Regions from separate parts of the Paenirhizobium cremeum genome, predicted to be linked through region 2. Evidence: riboswitches for the same ligand, from Rfam matches in the RefSeq annotation. Region 2 holds a riboswitch; each other region holds the start of a gene.
What was found. A riboswitch is a leader RNA that binds a small molecule or an ion and turns the genes downstream of it on or off. The one in region 2 is predicted to bind cobalamin.
Positions count from the first base shown of each region.

Region 1: it holds a riboswitch for cobalamin, as region 2 does, so the genes downstream of both, bluB (5,6-dimethylbenzimidazole synthase) here and ACLBKR_RS02890 (aromatic ring-hydroxylating oxygenase subunit alpha) in region 2, are expected to answer to the same signal.
Region 3: it holds a riboswitch for cobalamin, as region 2 does, so the genes downstream of both, ACLBKR_RS04145 (ABC transporter ATP-binding protein) here and ACLBKR_RS02890 (aromatic ring-hydroxylating oxygenase subunit alpha) in region 2, are expected to answer to the same signal.

Region 1 is NZ_CP180217.1:1,933,868-1,939,582, reverse strand. Features, by position in the region: gene ACLBKR_RS09715 (NAD+ synthase) at 1-921, shown strand, start outside; gene ACLBKR_RS09710 (TolB family protein) at 952-1,785, shown strand; cobalamin riboswitch at 1,828-2,030, shown strand; gene bluB (5,6-dimethylbenzimidazole synthase) at 2,076-2,783, shown strand; gene ACLBKR_RS09700 (DUF2865 domain-containing protein) at 2,912-3,940, opposite strand; gene ACLBKR_RS09695 (acyl-homoserine-lactone synthase) at 4,086-4,727, opposite strand; gene ACLBKR_RS09690 (helix-turn-helix domain-containing protein) at 4,859-5,605, opposite strand.
Region 2 is NZ_CP180217.1:613,347-619,061, reverse strand. Features, by position in the region: gene ACLBKR_RS02895 (2Fe-2S iron-sulfur cluster-binding protein) at 1-879, opposite strand, end outside; gene ACLBKR_RS02890 (aromatic ring-hydroxylating oxygenase subunit alpha) at 881-2,125, opposite strand; cobalamin riboswitch at 2,231-2,440, opposite strand; gene ACLBKR_RS02885 (DUF6656 family protein) at 2,749-3,354, shown strand; gene ACLBKR_RS02880 (GGDEF domain-containing protein) at 3,449-4,522, opposite strand; gene ACLBKR_RS02875 (L-threonylcarbamoyladenylate synthase) at 4,758-5,715, shown strand, end outside.
Region 3 is NZ_CP180217.1:846,265-851,979, forward strand. Features, by position in the region: gene ACLBKR_RS04130 (YcgN family cysteine cluster protein) at 80-544, shown strand; gene ACLBKR_RS04135 (FecCD family ABC transporter permease) at 569-1,630, opposite strand; gene ACLBKR_RS04140 (ABC transporter substrate-binding protein) at 1,630-2,583, opposite strand; gene ACLBKR_RS04145 (ABC transporter ATP-binding protein) at 2,583-3,401, opposite strand; cobalamin riboswitch at 3,510-3,730, opposite strand; gene ACLBKR_RS04150 (DoxX family protein) at 3,922-4,425, opposite strand; gene ACLBKR_RS04155 (DNA-binding domain-containing protein) at 4,410-5,195, opposite strand; gene ACLBKR_RS04160 (DUF692 domain-containing protein) at 5,203-5,715, opposite strand, start outside.

The DNA.
Region 1 (5,715 bases), 1.3 Mb from region 2:
TCTGCCGATGGCTGGCGCTGCAGCGACGGGCCGATGTCGCATATTCCGGAGAAGGAAGAGGCAGACTATCGCGCCTGCATGCTGGGCTTCCGCGACTACGTCAACAAGAACGGCTTCAAGAGCGTCGTGCTCGGCCTTTCCGGCGGTATCGACTCGGCGCTCTGTGCGGCAATCGCGGTCGATGCGCTGGGCGAGGAGAGGGTGCGCACGGTGATGCTGCCTTATCGTTATACCTCGCAGGAATCGTTCACGGATGCGGAGGCCTGCGCAAAGGCGCTCGGCTGCCACTATGACATCGTGCCGATCGCAGAACCCGTCGAAGGTTTCCTGTCTGCGCTGTCGGACATGTTCGAGGGAACGGACAGTGGTATCACCGAGGAAAACCTACAGAGCCGTGCCCGCGGCACGATCCTGATGGCGATCTCCAACAAGTTCGGTTCGATGGTGGTGACCACAGGCAACAAGTCGGAGATGTCGGTCGGCTATGCCACGCTTTACGGCGACATGAACGGCGGGTTCAATCCGATCAAGGACCTCTACAAGATGCAGGTCTACGCTCTTTCCGGCTGGCGCAACGCCCATGTGCCGCCGGGCGGGCTTGGACCGTCGGGAGAGGTCATTCCTGCCAATATCCTGTCCAAGGCGCCGTCTGCGGAGCTTCGGCCGAACCAGACAGACCAGGATTCGCTGCCGCCTTATCCGGTGCTGGACGACATTCTCGAATGCCTCGTCGAAAAGGAGATGGGGGTCGAGGATATCGTGGCCCGCGGCCATGACGTCGCGACGGTGCACCGGGTGGAGCATCTGCTCTATCTCGCCGAATACAAGCGGCGACAGTCGGCCCCCGGCGTGAAGATCACCAAGAAGAACTTCGGCCGCGACCGGCGCTATCCGATCACCAACCGTTTCCGGGACCGCTGACGGCACGTCGGCGGCCTGGCTGGAGGGGACATGCGAAGCTCGCTCGAGATCTTCAATATCCGAACGCGCCGCCATCGCATCGTCTGGCAGACGGATCGGCTCATCGAGGCCCCGAACTGGTCGCCCGACGGCAGCTATCTGCTCATCAACAGCGACGGCCTGCTCTATCGACTGCCGCCCGACGGCAGCGAGGAGCCGCGGCAGATCGATACCGGCTTCGCGACCCGCTGCAACAACGATCACGGCATTTCGCCGGACGGCCGTTTCATCATGCTGTGCGACAAGGTCGAACATGGCAAAACGTGCATGTACATACTGCCGGCCGGAGGCGGGACGCCGGTGCAGGTGACGGAGAACCTGCCGTCCTACTGGCACGGATGGTCGCCGGATGGGCGTTTCGTCAGCTATTGCGGCATCCGCGACCAGATCTTCGACATCTACACTATCTCGATCGAAGGCGGCGAGGAGAGGCGTCTGACCTTCGGCGAAGGGCGTAATGACGGTCCCGACTGGTCTGCCGACGGGGCGTGGATCTATTTCAACTCCAGCCGCACGGGCCTGATGCAGATCTGGCGGGTCAGTCCGGACGGGCGTGACCTGCAGCAGTTGACCGACGACAATTTCGGCAACTGGTTTCCGCATCCCTCGCCGAAGGGGGACAAGGTCGTGCTGCTCTCCTACGATCCCGATGTCTTCGATCATCCGCGCGATCTTTCCGTCCGCCTTCGCCTGATGGACATGGATGGCGGCAACCTTGAGACGCTGTTCGAGCTCTTCGGCGGTCAGGGTACGATCAATGTGCCGAACTGGTCGCCCGACGGAGACGAGTTCGCCTATGTCCGCTACTTTCCCGCAACCGCCTGAAACCGTGTCGCAAACGACTGCTTGCATGGCTGCCTGCTTGCTGTAGAACCGTTTGTGTCAGGTGCCCGCGGACTGCCGCGGGAGAATCGGGAAGCCGGTGGAATTCCGGCACGTGCCCAACGCTGTGAGGTGGATGCTCAGCCGCTGGACCCCTTCGGGTCCGGACCACTGGCCGAAAGGCCGGGAAGGTCGCGCGGAGCAGATGAAGCCCAGTCAGAAGACCGGCCTGGCGGGATAGACTCGCCCTGCGTGGACGGCAGGCGGTTGCAGGCATTGTTGGGGATATGACGATGCGCAACGACGAACCGAACGATCATCTCGTAACGGCAGGCGCCTTTTCCGCCGAGGAGCGGGAGGCTGTATATCGTGCCATTCGCAGCCGCCGCGACGTACGCGACCAGTTCCTGCCGGAGCCCTTGCCGGACGAACTTGTCTGGCGCCTGCTGCAGGCGGCGCATGACGCGCCCTCGGTCGGTTTCATGCAGCCCTGGAATTTCCTGGTGGTGCGTGATGCGGCCCGGCGGGAAGCCGTCTGGCAGGCATTTTGCCGGGCCAATGGCGAGGCGGCGGCGATGTTTTCCGGAAAACAGCGCGAGACCTATCAGGCGCTGAAGCTCGAAGGTATTCGCAAGGCGCCGGTCGGCATCTGCGTGACCTGTGATCCGACCCGGGGCGGCCCGGTTATCCTGGGGCGGACACACAACCCGCAGATGGACAGCTATTCGACGGTCTGTGCCGTTCAGAACCTTTGGCTTGCGGCCCGCGCCGAAGGCGTCGGTGTCGGCTGGGTCAGCATCTTCCATCAGGCCGACCTCAAATCCATCCTCTCGATCCCCGATCATGTCGAGGTCATCGGTTGGTTCTGTCTCGGTTATGTCGACAGGCTGTTCGATCAGCCTGAATTGGCGGTGAGAGGCTGGAGGCAGAGGATTCCGCTGGAAGAGTTGGTGTTCGAGGAGGAATGGGGCGCTCGCCGCGACGGCGCCGCGAGCGGCTGACGCGGTCGTCGTGCAACGGGCGACTTGCTGGTGCGTTTCCAGCGAAAACGGAGTCACCTCAATATCTTATCCGTTTGTTTTCAAGCTGTTCCGGAAGAAGGGCAAGTGCCGCTCTTGGCGGCATCGCTCTATTGCTGCGGCTGCGGTCCCGGCGCTGCCGGATGCCTCAGGTCGATCTTGCCCTGGTCGGGGGCAAGGAAGGCGGGGCCGACGCGGCGGATCCTGCTGTTTTCCGGATCATAGGGGCGTTCGGCCGGTGCCGAGGACGCCTGTTGCGAGGGGGCGGTTACAGGGTCCCGAGGCTTTATCTCGATGATCGACGAATTGTCGTCCGGAATGGTCCCTGCGGCTCCGTTTGCCCGCATCTTTTCGTAATAGGCCGAGAGATTGCAGCCGCAGGCCGCCTTTTCGCCGCTCGGGCGGTTCAGATAGGAAAACGCGGTCGGCAATTCCCGATAGGGTTTGCCTGTTTCGGCCGAGACCATGTCGGAACTCTCACCTGAAAGCATCGAATGATAGTAGAGCTCCGTTTCCACCCCCGGACACATCTGCTGGCAGGTATCGGCGTCCCGTCGGAAGTTCATCGGGGAGGTGTTGGACGAAATCGGGAAGAAACCGCCGTCGCAGGTGCGGACGCAGAGCGTGCGGAGGTTTCCCATGCCGGTGGCGCTCTCAAGCGCGGCGGCCATCCGGTCATCCGTTCCGTCTGACGACGTAGGTTCCGCACGCTCCTGCGGTTCTTCGTTGCAGCCGTTCGCATCAAGGGCGGCAAGAATGCGTGCCCTGGTTGCCTCGTCGGGGCCGCTGTTGCGCAGAGCTTCCAGCTTGCCGGCGAGATCGCGCTTGTTCTCTTCCATCCTGGCAAGGGCCGTTGACAGGTCCGAGCAGTCATTGCCGCCGTCGGAGCGGATGACCACGATCGCCGAGGTGTCGCAGTGCAGGCGGCGCATGTCCTGCCGGGTCTTGCGGATCTCGATATTCTGTCGGGCTATCGCACTGGAATAACGGCGGAATTCGCTGCTGTTGGCGATGATCCGGCTGCCCGAGGCGAGTCCTTCCCGCAGTCTCTCGCAGACGTCCGAGGCCTGGGTGGCAAGCGGCTGACAGGCCAGAAAGGCGGCGAATGCCAGCAGAAATCGTTTCTTGCCGCGCTGCAAATCGTGTCCCCGGTCAGCTCTGTTCCACTTCGGCTCATATCCGATGAGCCTATAGGTAATCTGACCATAATTAGCGAGTGACGAAGTGCCAACCGGGAACACTTATTTGTGTTAACGGGCCTTGTATCTGCGCCCGGGCCGTGCGTCAGGCCGCACGCGCGCGGTCGAGCGCATAGGCTTCCTCAAGAACGCGACCGTCGATGGCGGCGATGGCCTTCATGCCAGCCAGCATCTCCGTATCGATTTCCCATCCGACCGCAACGGCGAAGACCGAACCGATCCTCTGTGGCTCGCCGATGCGTTCGCCCGGGCATCCCATGCGCCGGAACATGCGTTCGAGGAAGACGTCCGTGACCGTGACGATGTGCGAGATGCTGGAAGCAAGGCAAAGTTCGCCCACCCCGCACATCAGTTCGGCGGCGGCCACCGTCACCTGGTTGGATGCTCGGTCCTGGGAAATTTCCGGCTCGATGCAGAAACGGCTGGATTCCCAGACCGAGGCGCTGCGGATCTCGGGTTCCCCGCCCAGAAGAATGGGAAAGGTGTCGTCCAGCATATTGGGGCCGAGGGTGGGCAGCAGCCGCAGCGAGCCGCGCAGGCGGCCCTCGGGCGAATAGGAGAGAACGTAGACCGGGTTGGCGTCGTCATAGTGGTCGATCTCCCAGTCGCCCTTCACAGAGACGTCCCATTTCAGCAGATCGTGGAAGACCCGCTTGCGCAGGGTGTGCATCTCGGCGATCTCGGCCGAATGGCTTTCGCGGTTTGCGGCGGTAATAATCCTAATCATGGCGCTTTCCTTCCATAGTTGGAGAGGAAAAAATGCCGTACCGCCTAGGAATTTAAACTGTCGGTAGTGACAGTGCAAAATTATGCAATTCTTGATTATTATTGCGGCCCCTGACTACGGGCTATGGGACGCTAGCTGTCCTTCGAGCCGGTAATCAGCCCGCGCCAGACGGCTTCCGCCACGGCCTGGGTATTGGTGGCGACGTTCAGTTTTCTTCGGGCATTGGACATGAAGAACCGCACGGTGCGCTCCGAAATGCCGAGGATCATCGCGGTTTCCCAATAACTCTTGCCGGCTGCCGCCCAGGTCAACGCTTCGCGTTCGCGGGTCGTCAGCTGGTATTGTCGCCGGCCGGTCATCGAGCGGGGTGTCTGGCCATCGACGAGAGTGGCGTGGAAACGGGTCGCGAGGTCATGCAGGAAAGGATCGTTGTGGCGCCTGAAGCGTGCCCATTCCGTTTCCGGCATGTCCGCATTGACGGCCAGAAGGGCCGAGCGTCCCTCTCTTGCCACCAGAGGATAGACGGCCCCGCGCGGTGCGATGGCAAGCTCGGCGACAAGCTGCTGGAATGTTTCGAGACCAACGGTGTGCGTGGCGATCCAGGACCAGTCGAGCACCCCTATCGCGCCGAAGGCCTCCTGAACCGGTGGGCGGGTGATCCCTGCGGGCAGGGCGTTGACGGCGCGAACCGCAGCCGGCGCGAAAGTGTGGTGCAACCGGTGAAGCCTGGCCCCGGCCGGGGTTATGGACGCTTCGGCGTAGAGCAGATTGGCAAGGCCAAAGACCTTCTGCATCCTCTTGAAAAACTGTTGCGGTCGAACGCCCTTTTCACTCTCTAGCCAGTCCAGCAGGTCGAAATAGCCGCCCTGGTTCGTCATTCTGAAACCCTGAAATTACGTGGGTCGAGATTGGGCGGAGGGGTGGCCGTTGTCCAGCCGAATTTTAGGGGGCATTCATGGTGGGCAGCCGTGACCCGCGATCCCCGCCG
Region 2 (5,715 bases):
ATGACCCGGTTCGCAGAGACCTTCCTTGCCCGACATTGCGAAGGACACCTTGGTCGGGGCGGCCCCGTCGGAATGATCGGCAACCACGACCGGCGGTTCCGGCGCGACCGGCTGGAAGGCTTCCTCGTAATAGTTCTTCATGTCGAAGCCCGCGCCCGACAAGGCTTCGCGAACCGTCGCCATGAACGGCTCCGGACCGCAGCAGAACACGGTGCGCTCGAGGAAGTCGGGGGCGAGAAGCGCGATCTTCGCCTTGTCGATGCGCCCCTTGAGACCGGACCAGAGCTGGCCGCGGGTGATCTGCTCGACGATGAAGCCGAGCGTCAGGTGCGGCATCTCGCGCGCCTTGGCCTCCAGTTCCCAGCGGAAGATGATGTCGTCCGGCGAGCGGGCACAGTTGAGGAACACGATGTCGCTGTCCGGCGCACGGTCGCCCATGTCGCGGGTCATCGACATCATCGGCGTGATGCCGGACCCGGCGGAGACGAAGAGGTATTTCCTGCCTGGATGCTTCGCATAGGAAAAATCGCCGAGCGGACCGATCGCCTTCAGCTTCATTCCGGGCTTCAGATTGTCGAACATCCAGCGGGTGCCGATCGAATCCTTCTGGGCCTTCACGGTCACGGCGACCGTGTAAGGCCGCGAAGGGCTCGACGACAGCGTGTAGGTCCGCATTACCGGCTCCGGGCCGACCGGGATTTCCAGCGTTACGAACTGGCCGGGCAGATAGCGGAACCAGTGACCGGACCGGTCCGGCCGGAACGTGAAGGTCATCACGTCTGGCGCTTCAGGCGTCACGGCCACGCATTCAAGGCGATGCTCCCTGTCCGACCAGGGGCGCATCTCGTCGACATGGCGATAGGTCACGGCAACTGTCATCTCAGGCGACCGCGGACAGGCGAGCCTTGTCGCCCTGCAGACGGTTTATCATGAAGTTCGCATACCATTCGACGAACTGCATGACGCCGCCCTCGTGGTCGGCGGAATACGGACCCGGCTCATAGGCCGGAGAACGGATGCCGAAGGCGTTCTCTTCCACGATGGCGCGGTCCTGATCGTTGGTCATGTTCCAGACGTGGGTCAGGTCCTCGATTTTGTAGTCGACGCCTTCGACCGCATCCTTGTGGACGAGCCAGGTGGTGGTGACGGCGGTTTCCTCGGCCGAGATCGGCAGCACACGGAAGGAGATCGCGTGATCGCCCAGCAGGTGGTTCCAGGTGGTCGGATAGTGGAACAGCAGCATGGTGCCGATATGGGAAATCGGAACGTCGTCCGACAGCGGCCGCTTGACGGCTCGCTTGCCGTCCATGGTGTAGCTTTCGGCATCCTGGATCAGCGGCATGCGGGCGACACGGAACTGGCCGGACGGGTCCATGGTGAACTCGCTCGGCAGGCCGGCGGCCTCGCAGCGGGCCCAGTGCTCAGCGATGAAAGGATCGTCCTTGGCACCCTGGACGCCGGTCGCGGTCGGCGCTTCCGGATAGGTGCGGCAGAGTTCCGGATGGTTGCCGGCGCAGTGGTAGCACTCGCGGTTGTTTTCCCAGACGAGCTTCCAGTTGCCCTTCTCGATGATCGTGTTCTTGTGGGCGACCTTGGCCTCCCACAGGCGATGAGGCTTCATATAGGGTTCGATCGTCGCGCGGACGGGGGCGAAATCGGACGGCTCCTCGGAAAGGCAGACGAAGATGTAGCCGGCGACGCTTTCGCAGGCGACGTGCTTCATACCGAACTGCGCCTTGTCGAAATCCTCGCCCATCTGGCGGGCGAAGACCAGCGAACCGTCGAGGTCGTAGGTCCACTGGTGGTAGGGACAGACGAGCTTGGCGGAAGCTCCGCTTTCCTTGGTGCAGACGCGGTGCCCGCGATGGCGGCAAGTGTTGTGGAAGGCGCGGATCACGCCGTCCTTGCCGCGCACGACAACGACCGGGTAGTCGCCGATCTGGACGGTGAAGTAATTGCCGGCCTTCGGGATTTCGCAGTCATGGCCGATGAACAGCCAGTCGCGATACCAGATGGTCTCCATGTCGAGCTTGAAGTAATCCTGGTCGATATAGAATGGCTGCTCGAGGCTGAAGCCCTCGCGGCGGTTCTTCAATTGGCGCAATACCGTGCTCTGCAAATCCATCGTCGTCCTCGTTTCGTAACAGCAATGGCGAGGGACGAGCACACGCACGGGAGCGGCTTTCGGGAAGAAGCCGACCGGACCTGTCTCGGGCCGCCCGCCGCGACCTTCAATCACTTCTCTCAAGGCTGGTTTCCGGGCTCTGGAGACGTCCGGCAAGCCGGACCGCGTGGGGCGCCTTCCCAGGAAGACTTTCCCAGTGGCTTTTTGCCCTTCGCTTGTTCTCCACCACCGTTGCGGGGGCAGCGCCGGATTTCGACCGGCTTCCCAATTTCCCGCCCTCCCTAGCCGGGCGGCACCTTGAGCTTGAAATTATCTAATCACAATTGCGTAGGCCCCGCTGCATTGCGAAACGACACCGCATCAAGTGTTTGCGACATGCCCGCAATTGACGACCCTCAAGAATACATCCGGGAAAATCGCATGTTTTCATAGCATTATAAAAACCACTGCCGAAAAACCGGGCAAACGATGGCGCAAAATGACAAGAGAGATCCGCGACATCAGGCTCATTATCGGCATGGCAAGCCTCGCGAAACCGTCGAAAGGGAGAATTGCGACAAATTGTCGTTAATCACTCCCGTTCTAGAATCATCCCGGTCGCCCCTCCTGATCGAGCCACGCCCATGCAGAAGCTGAGATACTACGCCGCCCCGAAGACCGGCCCGAAGCCGCCAGTGACCTCACGCGCGGTGCATACGGAGTTTCTGCGCACCGGCCGCATCCTGCGCCGACGGGAAGACTGGCTGCCGGAGGAAAAGCGGTATCTGACCTATGAGGAAGTGGCCGAACGCACCGGTCGCCGGCTCGAGGCCGCCGGCGAGGCCACCCACAGCCGGATCAACGGCTTTCACCGCTCGATCCAGTTCCCGAAGCTGATCTTCCACAAAACGCTCGAGAACAGCCCGCATCTCGGCTATTGTCACGTCACGGCGGCGCGGACGAATTTCGCCAAATACGCCGACGTGAAGTGGGCTTTCTACATCGCAAACTTCTTTGCCGAGATGGGCGAAGGCGAGCAGTTCTTCGAGCAGATCCGGACGAATTATTCCCGCATGTATTTCGCCGTGGCGATCCAGCCGGACCAGTCGACCAAATCCATGGCAATCGACCGCTCGATCCGCGAGAACGGCCTGCTGTTTCGCACCCACGATCCGAAGGAAGCGCTGAAGAACGTGCTGATGCTCGGCGCTCGCGACGCGGACCTTCGCAAGATCATCGCAAGGCTCTGAGTCCCCTCGCCCGAGCGGAAGCCAATCGCATTTTCCTGGCCGTTTCGCCGTTCCTGAAAGGATGATGGTATGGCGGCGACGGAAGCCGCCGCTCTCAGAAGCCCCCGACCGGGGCCTTCTTGTAGATCAGCCAGTCCTTCGGCACATAGTCGCTCGAACCGTAGATGGTGACCGTATTGCCGCCCGCGGCGCGGGAGGAGGCAAGCGCCTTTTCGGCGAAGCTGGTAAAATCGAAGGCGTTCGGCGCCTGTGCCGACAGGCAGATGCCGAAGGACATCAGAACCTGGCCGAGCGCGCGGCCATTGCCGGAATTGACGACCGCCGTCGCCTTCAGCTTGGAACGGACGAGATCGACGATGCGGCTCACCTCTTCCTGATCGGACGTATAGAGCAGCATGCCGAAACGGCCGGCATCGAAGCGGCAGGCGAGATCGCCGTCGCCGGCCACGGCCTTCATGACCTTCGCCACCTGCTTCAAGAAGCGGTCGGCGACGGCCGGCCCCATCTGTTCGGAAAGGCGGGCGAAATCGTCGATCTCGCCGATGGCGATGCCGCACAGCACCGGCATTTCCGGATTGGCGTAAACCTTGGCAACGGCCTTGTTGAAGGCGCGGCGGCTCGAAAGCCCGGTCAGCGGATCGACGAACTTGGCGGCCTCGGCATCCTCGGCTTCCCGTTGCATGTCGGCCAGCGCCACTGTCTTGTCGACGACGGCGCGAACGACATTGCTGTTCTGGTGGGCGCGTTTTTCGGTCGCGACCTTCAGCGCCTTGATCGACTGGCCGAGTTCCGCGTGATCCACCTCCCCGACCGTCTGGATGACCTTGGAAGCATCGCCGATGAGGCGGCCGTAATCGCTGAGCGAGACCTTCTCCTCGTTCAGCAGATTGATGAAATTGCTCATCTCGGCGCGAACCTGGCCGTTCTGCCGGGCAAGAAGGCCGTCCTCATGGTGGTGGGGCAGGTATTTGCGGCCGAGCGCATCGAGGGCTTCCTGCGTCTTCACCTTGCCGAGCGCGATGAAATCGCGCACCAGTTCCGGATTGCTGCCCGCATAGGCCTCGTAGACCAGTTCGTAATTTCTCGGCAGTCCGTCAATTCCCATCTGATGCATGGCGGTGGCAACGCGAAGAGCAATGCTTGAGGCGGGATTCTTGACTGGCTGCATGGTTCTTTTTCCGACGGGAAGAGGCGTGAGGATCGAACGAACGGGACTATAGGCGCAACATTTCTTTCTTTCGGTTACATCGGTGGATAAAGTTTTAGATATCGGTCGACCGCGATCCCGAATGCATGTCGCAATCTGTGGAAAACCCCTGACAGCCCTTGTGAAATCAGCATTTGATCCCGCCCGGCAAGACGCGCTATGGACGGCGTGACACATGGCAGGAAGGCGTGGAAAAATGGCTCGGCTGATCCCGATCGACAGAGACAGGCAAGGCGCAATCGGCGCGGCGATCGATATTCTTTCGCAGGCCAAGCCCGTGGCGCTGCCGACCGAGACCGTCTACGGGCTTGCGGCCGACGCCACCGATCCGGCAGCGATCACCGGCATTTACGAAACGAAAGGGCGGCCGCGCTTCAACCCGCTGATCTGCCACATGGCGGATCTGGCGATGGCGGAACGTTATGCGACCTTCGATCCGCTCTCGCGCGCGCTGGCGAACCGCTTCTGGCCGGGGCCGCTGACGCTGGTCGTTCCGCTGAAAGCCGGAAGCGCGATCCATCCGCTGGCAACCGCCGGGCTCGACACCGTCGGCATAAGAGTGCCGAAGGGCTTTGCCGGCGACCTGATCCGCGCCTTCGGCAAGCCGCTCGCCGCCCCCAGCGCCAATTCCTCCGGCAAGATCAGCCCGACCACGGCGGAGCATGTGGAGGCCGATCTCGGCGGCAGGATCGAACTCATCGTGGATGGCGGCCCCTGCCCTGTCGGCGTGGAATCCACCATCGTCAAGGTGGAGGACGGCCGCATACGGCTGCTGAGGCCGGGCGGGATCGCCGCTGAGGCGATCGAAGAGGCAACCGGTCTTGCCGTCGAACGGCCGAAACCCGCCGGCACGGCGGCCATCGAGGCGCCGGGAATGCTCGCCTCCCATTACGCGCCGAACGCCCACGTCCGCCTCGACGCGCGATCCGTCTCGCCGGGCGAGGCACTGATCCGCTTCGGCGACACGCCGGTGTCCGGCGAGAAAGACGCTGCGATCGTGCTGAACCTCAGCCCGCGCGGCGATCTTGCCGAAGCTGCGGCAAACCTCTTCGGCTATATCAAACAGGCCGACGAGGCCCAGCCCTCCGGCATTGCCATCACACCGATCCCGATGCAGGGACTGGGCGAAGCGATCAACGACCGACTGAAACGCG
Region 3 (5,715 bases), 230 kb from region 2:
CGGTGAATGCTGATAGATTGTCGATTTGTACGCAAAGAACAAGAAAAAAGCGGGGCGCAGTCCGCCCCGGTGACGGGCAATGACCGAACTACCCTACTGGAAGACCAAGACCCTTGCCGAAATGACGCTTTCCGAATGGGAAGCGCTGTGCGACGGCTGCGGCCTCTGTTGCCTCAACAAGCTGGAAGACTGGGACACCGGCGAGGTGGTGTTCACCTCCGTTGCCTGTCGCCTGCTCGACGGGGAAAGCTGTCGTTGCAAGGATTATGAAAACCGCAAGGCGACCGTGCCGGACTGCATCCAGCTCACCGTCAAGGGCGTGGACGAGATCGGCTGGCTGCCGCCGACCTGCGCCTACCGGCTGATCGGCGACGGCGAGGATCTCTACTGGTGGCATTATCTCGTTTCCGGCGACCGCGAGACGGTGCATGCGGCGGGCATCTCCGCCCGCGGCCGCACGGTGTCCGAAGAGGACGTCGATGTCGAGGACTTCGAGGACTACGTGGTCGACTGGCCGCTGAGGGTGGGAGAGGGCGGCCGCTGAACGCCGCTGCCGCCGGGTGATGCGCTATCCGGCAGACCGGTTGCCGCGCATCAGGCCGATGAAGAAGATGCCGCCGGCAAGGCCGGTGATGATGCCGATCGGCATGTCCTGGGGCGGAATGATGATGCGCGCGGCGATGTCGGCGACCACCAGCAGGATCGCCCCGGCGAGCGCCGACAAAGGCAGCACCCGCCGGTAATCGCCGCCCACGACCCCGCGCACGATATGCGGCACCATCAGCCCGACGAAGGAGATGATGCCGGAAAACGCGACGGCGGCGCCGGTCAAAAGGGCGCAAACGACGAAGGTCGCCAGCCGGAAGCGGCCGGCGTTGAGGCCGAGCGTCGTCGCACTCTCGTCGCCGAGCGTCATGGCGTTGAAGTTGCGGGCGTTGAGGAAGATGTAGAGGCCGCATCCGAAAAGGGCCGCCAGCGGGTAGGGCAGGTGCGACCACTGGGCAAGGCCCAGCCCGCCCAGCATCCAGAAGACCACGGTATGGGTGGCGCGGGGATCGCCGAGCAGGATCGCGAGGCTTCCGAGCGAGGAGATCACGAAGGAGATCGCCACGCCGGAAAGGATCAGCCGGCCCGCATCGGCGGAATGCGTGAAGCGCGCCGTGGCGATCACCAGCGCCGTGCTGCCGAGAGCCCCCGCGAAAGCGAAGAGCGGCACCGTCACCGCCCCGAGGATCATGCCGGTATGCAGCATGGCGACGATGGCGCCGAGGGCCGCCCCTGAGGATATGCCGAGCAGATGCGGATCGGCGAGCGTATTGCGCGTCACCGATTGCAGCGCGGCGCCGACGAGCGCCAGGCTCGCGCCGATCGTCGCGCCGAGGATGACCCGCGGCGCCCTGACTTCCCAGACGATGTTGTCGCGGCCCGCCGACCAGCTTGCCTCTATTCCCTCGATCCCGAGATGGCTGGCGACGACCTTCCAGACGACATCGAGCGGAATGCCCGTGGAGCCGACGCTGACGCCGAACAGCATGGTGCCGCCAAGGGCGAGCGCCAGGCCGGCGATCAGCAGCGGCATGGCGTGGATCAGTGCGTGGCGCGGACCGCGGACGAAATTCCGATGACTCATCAGTTGCTCTTCGGATGGAAGGCGGTGGCAAGCGCCTTCACCGCCTCGATATTGCGCGGGCCGGGCGTGGCCTGGGCATAGGGCAGGATCACGAAACGGTTGTTCTTCACCGCCGGAATATCCTTGAAGGCTGGGTTCCGGCGCATGAAATCGATCTTCTCCGCTGCGCTGACCGCGCCGTAATCGACAATCAGCACGATATCGGGATTGCGCTCGATGACCGGCTCCCAGCCGACCTCCGTCCAGCTCGTTTCGACATCCTCCATGATGTTCCTGCCGCCGGCCGCCTCGATGAGCGCCGTCGGCATGGCGAAGCGGCCGGCGGTGAACGGCTTTTCCTCGCCGGAATCGTAGACGAACACCTTCGGCGCCTCGCCCGCGCCGGCGACGGTCGCCGTCGCCGCCGCAATCTCCCGCTTGTAGCCGTCGACCAGCGCGGCCGCCTTTTCCTCGACGCCGAAGATGCGCCCGATGTTGAGGATGTCGTTGTACATGTCGTCCATGGACGACTTGTCCTTCTTCATGATGTGGATGCAGCTTTCGGTCAGTTCATAGACCTTGATGCCGAGGGGTAAGAGCGTGTCCGGGGTGAGCTCTCCCCCGACCTTGAGGCCGTAGTTCCAGCCGGCGAAGAGGAAGTCGGCGTCGGCTGCGAGCAGCACTTCCTTGGTCGGCCGCTGCGGCGCCAGTTCCGGCAGGCTGCCGAGGCGCTCCTTCAGCGCGGCGTCCATCTTGTACCATCCGGAAATGCCGGAATAGCCCGCCATGTTGCCGGTGAGGCCGAGCGCCAGCATCATCTCCGTCAGGTTGATGTCCTGCGAGACCGCGCGCTTCGGCGCCGCCTCGAAGGTGACGTCGCGATTGCAGCTTTTGACCGTGACGGGAAAGCCGGATGCTGCCGCCATGGAGGCGGCAAGGCTGAAGGTGGCGGCAAGAAGAAGGGCTAGGCGCATCAGATACTCCCCTGAACATGCGTTTCGAGATGAAAGGAAAAGCGGGGACGGCCGGTCGCCGGATTGCGGTCGATCACGGTTTCCACGGAAAAGGTTTCGCGAATGGCATCGGGCGTCAGGACGCCGGCGGCGGGACCGCAGTCGACCTGTCGTCCGTCGCGCAGCACCAGAACCCGGTCGGCATGGGCCGAGGCGAGGGCGAGGTCATGCAGCGATACGATGACGGTCGTCGGAAGCGCCGACAGCAGGGCGAGCACCTCGAGCTGGTGGCGAATGTCGAGATGATTGGTCGGCTCGTCGAGGATCAAAAGGTCCGGCTTCTGCACCAGCGCCTTGGCGATCAGCACGCGCTGCTTTTCCCCGCCGGACAGCGAGGTGAAGGACCGGTGCGCCAGATCGGCAAGGTTCAGGAGGTCGAGCGCCGCGCCGATGGCGAGACGGGTCTCCCTGCGGTCAGCTTTTCCGGCATGGGGCGCAAGGCCGAGTTCGACCACCTCGGCGACCGTCAGCCCGAAATCGCCGGCCGGCTCCTGCAGGACCGTCGCCACGCGCCGGGCGACATTGCGAAGCGGCATCCGCCAGATATCCGCGCCGTCCAGCGAGATACGCCCCGCAAGCGGCCGATGAAAGCGGTAGAGGCAGCGCAGCAGGCTGGACTTGCCCGCGCCATTCGGGCCGACGATGGCGAGCATTTCGCCGGCGGAAACGGAAAAGCCGATATCCCGGACGATCGGCGCACGCCGCGAGGGCCCCCACGCGAGATCCTCCACGAGGAGCGCGGCGGGACTAGCTCCGTGAAGATAGGGTGAAAGCTCCATCGCAAGCCTCCGCGAACGCACGGGGGCTCAAGCGAGAATCAGTCGGGCAAAGATCGGAAGAGAAATCTACAATCGCCATCGTCATTCCCCCAGGCACACCCCGGCCAGGTTTCGTTGATCGTCGACGGCAGGTCTCCTGACTCACGGGTCAAAGCGCCTTCGCACCTTCCCAGCCTTTCGGGCCAGTGGCGCATGTTGCGAAGGAACTCGCCGTTCACAGTTGCGGGGGCAGCCACGGATTTGCGCCCTGATGGGTACGTCGCACCGTGTTCCCTTTTAATCCCCTGAAAGCGTATGCCGTTGGGGGAACCTTCAACGACCGGCATGTAACTTTGTAACGGCCATGAAGTCAACTGCCGATATCAGGTTTGTAAGGCTTCGGGCGCGAAGGGGCCTCCTTCCGCCAAAAGCACAAGCGACAAACAACGTCCAATCGCCGATCCCCTCCCGTGTCGGGAGGGGCATCCCTGATGTGGTCCTCGGGTGCTTCCTTGATCGGGCGGGGATATCGCAGCGGATTTCAGGCGGTGCGGCCGGTGGATGCGCCGTTTCGCTCGAGGCGCTGTGCGATCAGGTGGTCGAGGGAAAAGAGGCCCGGCCCGCGGGCGATGACCACGAGCAGGCAGGCGGCCCAGGTGCCGTGGGTCGGCCAGGCGTCCGGATAGACGAAGATTTCGATCACCAGCGTCATGCCGAGCAGCGCCAGGGCGGAGAGACGGCTGGCAAGTCCCAAGACCAGCAGGACCGGAAAGAGATGTTCGGCAAACGCGGCCATGTGGGCGGCAAGCCATGGGCTGAGCAGCGGCAGCCTGTATTCGTTCTCGAACAGATAGATCGCATTTTCCGAGACGCGCCAGCCGTCGAGCTTTGTCTGGCCCGACTGCCAGAAGACGCCGGCAATCGAAAGCCGTGCGACCAGGGCGATGAAGCCGTTCGGAATGCGTTCGAGCATTGCTATGCCGGAGAGCGCTCTGTGCAGGAGCGGCTGGCCCTGCGCCGGGGCCATGGTCATCGGATGTGGCATGGGTTTTCCTCCCTGATCGTGATGTCGATGAATGCGCCGCTGGCCAGGAGTGTGGCGAGAGCGGCCGCAAGGTTGAAGGCGTCCGTCTCCCGGACGGCGAGGTCGGCGGCTTCCGCCAGCGAAAGGCCCCGGACGAGCGCGTCGAAGAAGGCGGCGGCGCCGGGCGGCAGACGATGAACTTCGACGGTCATCGCCGGACGCGCGATGAGGGCGTCCTCGCCCGCCCAGTCGTCGACCGGCGCAAGCTCCGCCTCGCCGGCATTCATCGCCCAGATGGTGACGGCGGGATGGGCGAAGCGCAGGACGGCGAGGGACGGATGCGGCGTGAAGGTGAGATCCGCCAGCCGTTCGGCAGGCACCTGCGCCAGCGTTTCCGCCGCCAGCGGCACGGCATCGGCTGCATGATAGGCGTGCCCGCGGGCGATCTCCAGCCGGATGACGTCGGGCAGGTAGGGCAGGCCCGCCGCCGGCGCGAAGGTCGAGACGAAATCGGCGAAGCCATCGCCATAGTGCATGAGCAGCGGAGAGCGAGGCGGATGCGCGGCGATATATGCCGCGGCCATGGCGGCGAAGAAATCGGGTCCGACGATTGCCTCGCTCGCTGGAAAACGCGACGCAAGCGCCGCAGTGAGCCCGGCGCGCACATTGTTGCGATAGATGGAAAAGCGCCGTTCCGGCCGCGCGCCGGTCCATGCGCGCAGCCCGGCGGGAACGGGACTTGTCCAGTCGGCAAGGGCTTCGGCGAAGCGCGCCTGTGTCGTTGCGGTCATGGCGGCCTCACGCGGCATGGCCGCGGCGCGCACGGCCGAGCACGGCTTCGGCGGCCTGCGCCTCGGCAAGCAATATCGGCCATTCCGGCACGTCGTTATCCCACTCAATCAGGGTGGCGACCGGGCCGGTGCGCGACAGGACGGTTTCGTAGAGCGCCCAGACCGGGTCCTTGACCGGTGTGTCGTGCGAATCGACGAGCAGCGGTGCGCCGGCATCGTCCAGAGTCTCGGAATGGCCGCTCAGATGGATTTCCCGCACATGCGCTAGCGGGAAGCCGGCGAGATAGGCGCAAGGGTCGAGATTGTGATTGGTCGAGGCGACGAAGACGTTGTTCACGTCGAGCAGCAGGCCGCAGCCCGTGCGCCGGGCGATCTCCGACAGGAATTCGGTTTCGGCAAGCGTGCTTTCCTCGAAGAGCAGATAGGTCGCCGGATTTTCCAGGAGCATCTGCCGGCCGAGACGCTCCTGCACCATGTCGATGTGTTCGACGACCTGGCGCAGCGTCTCGTCGGTATAGGG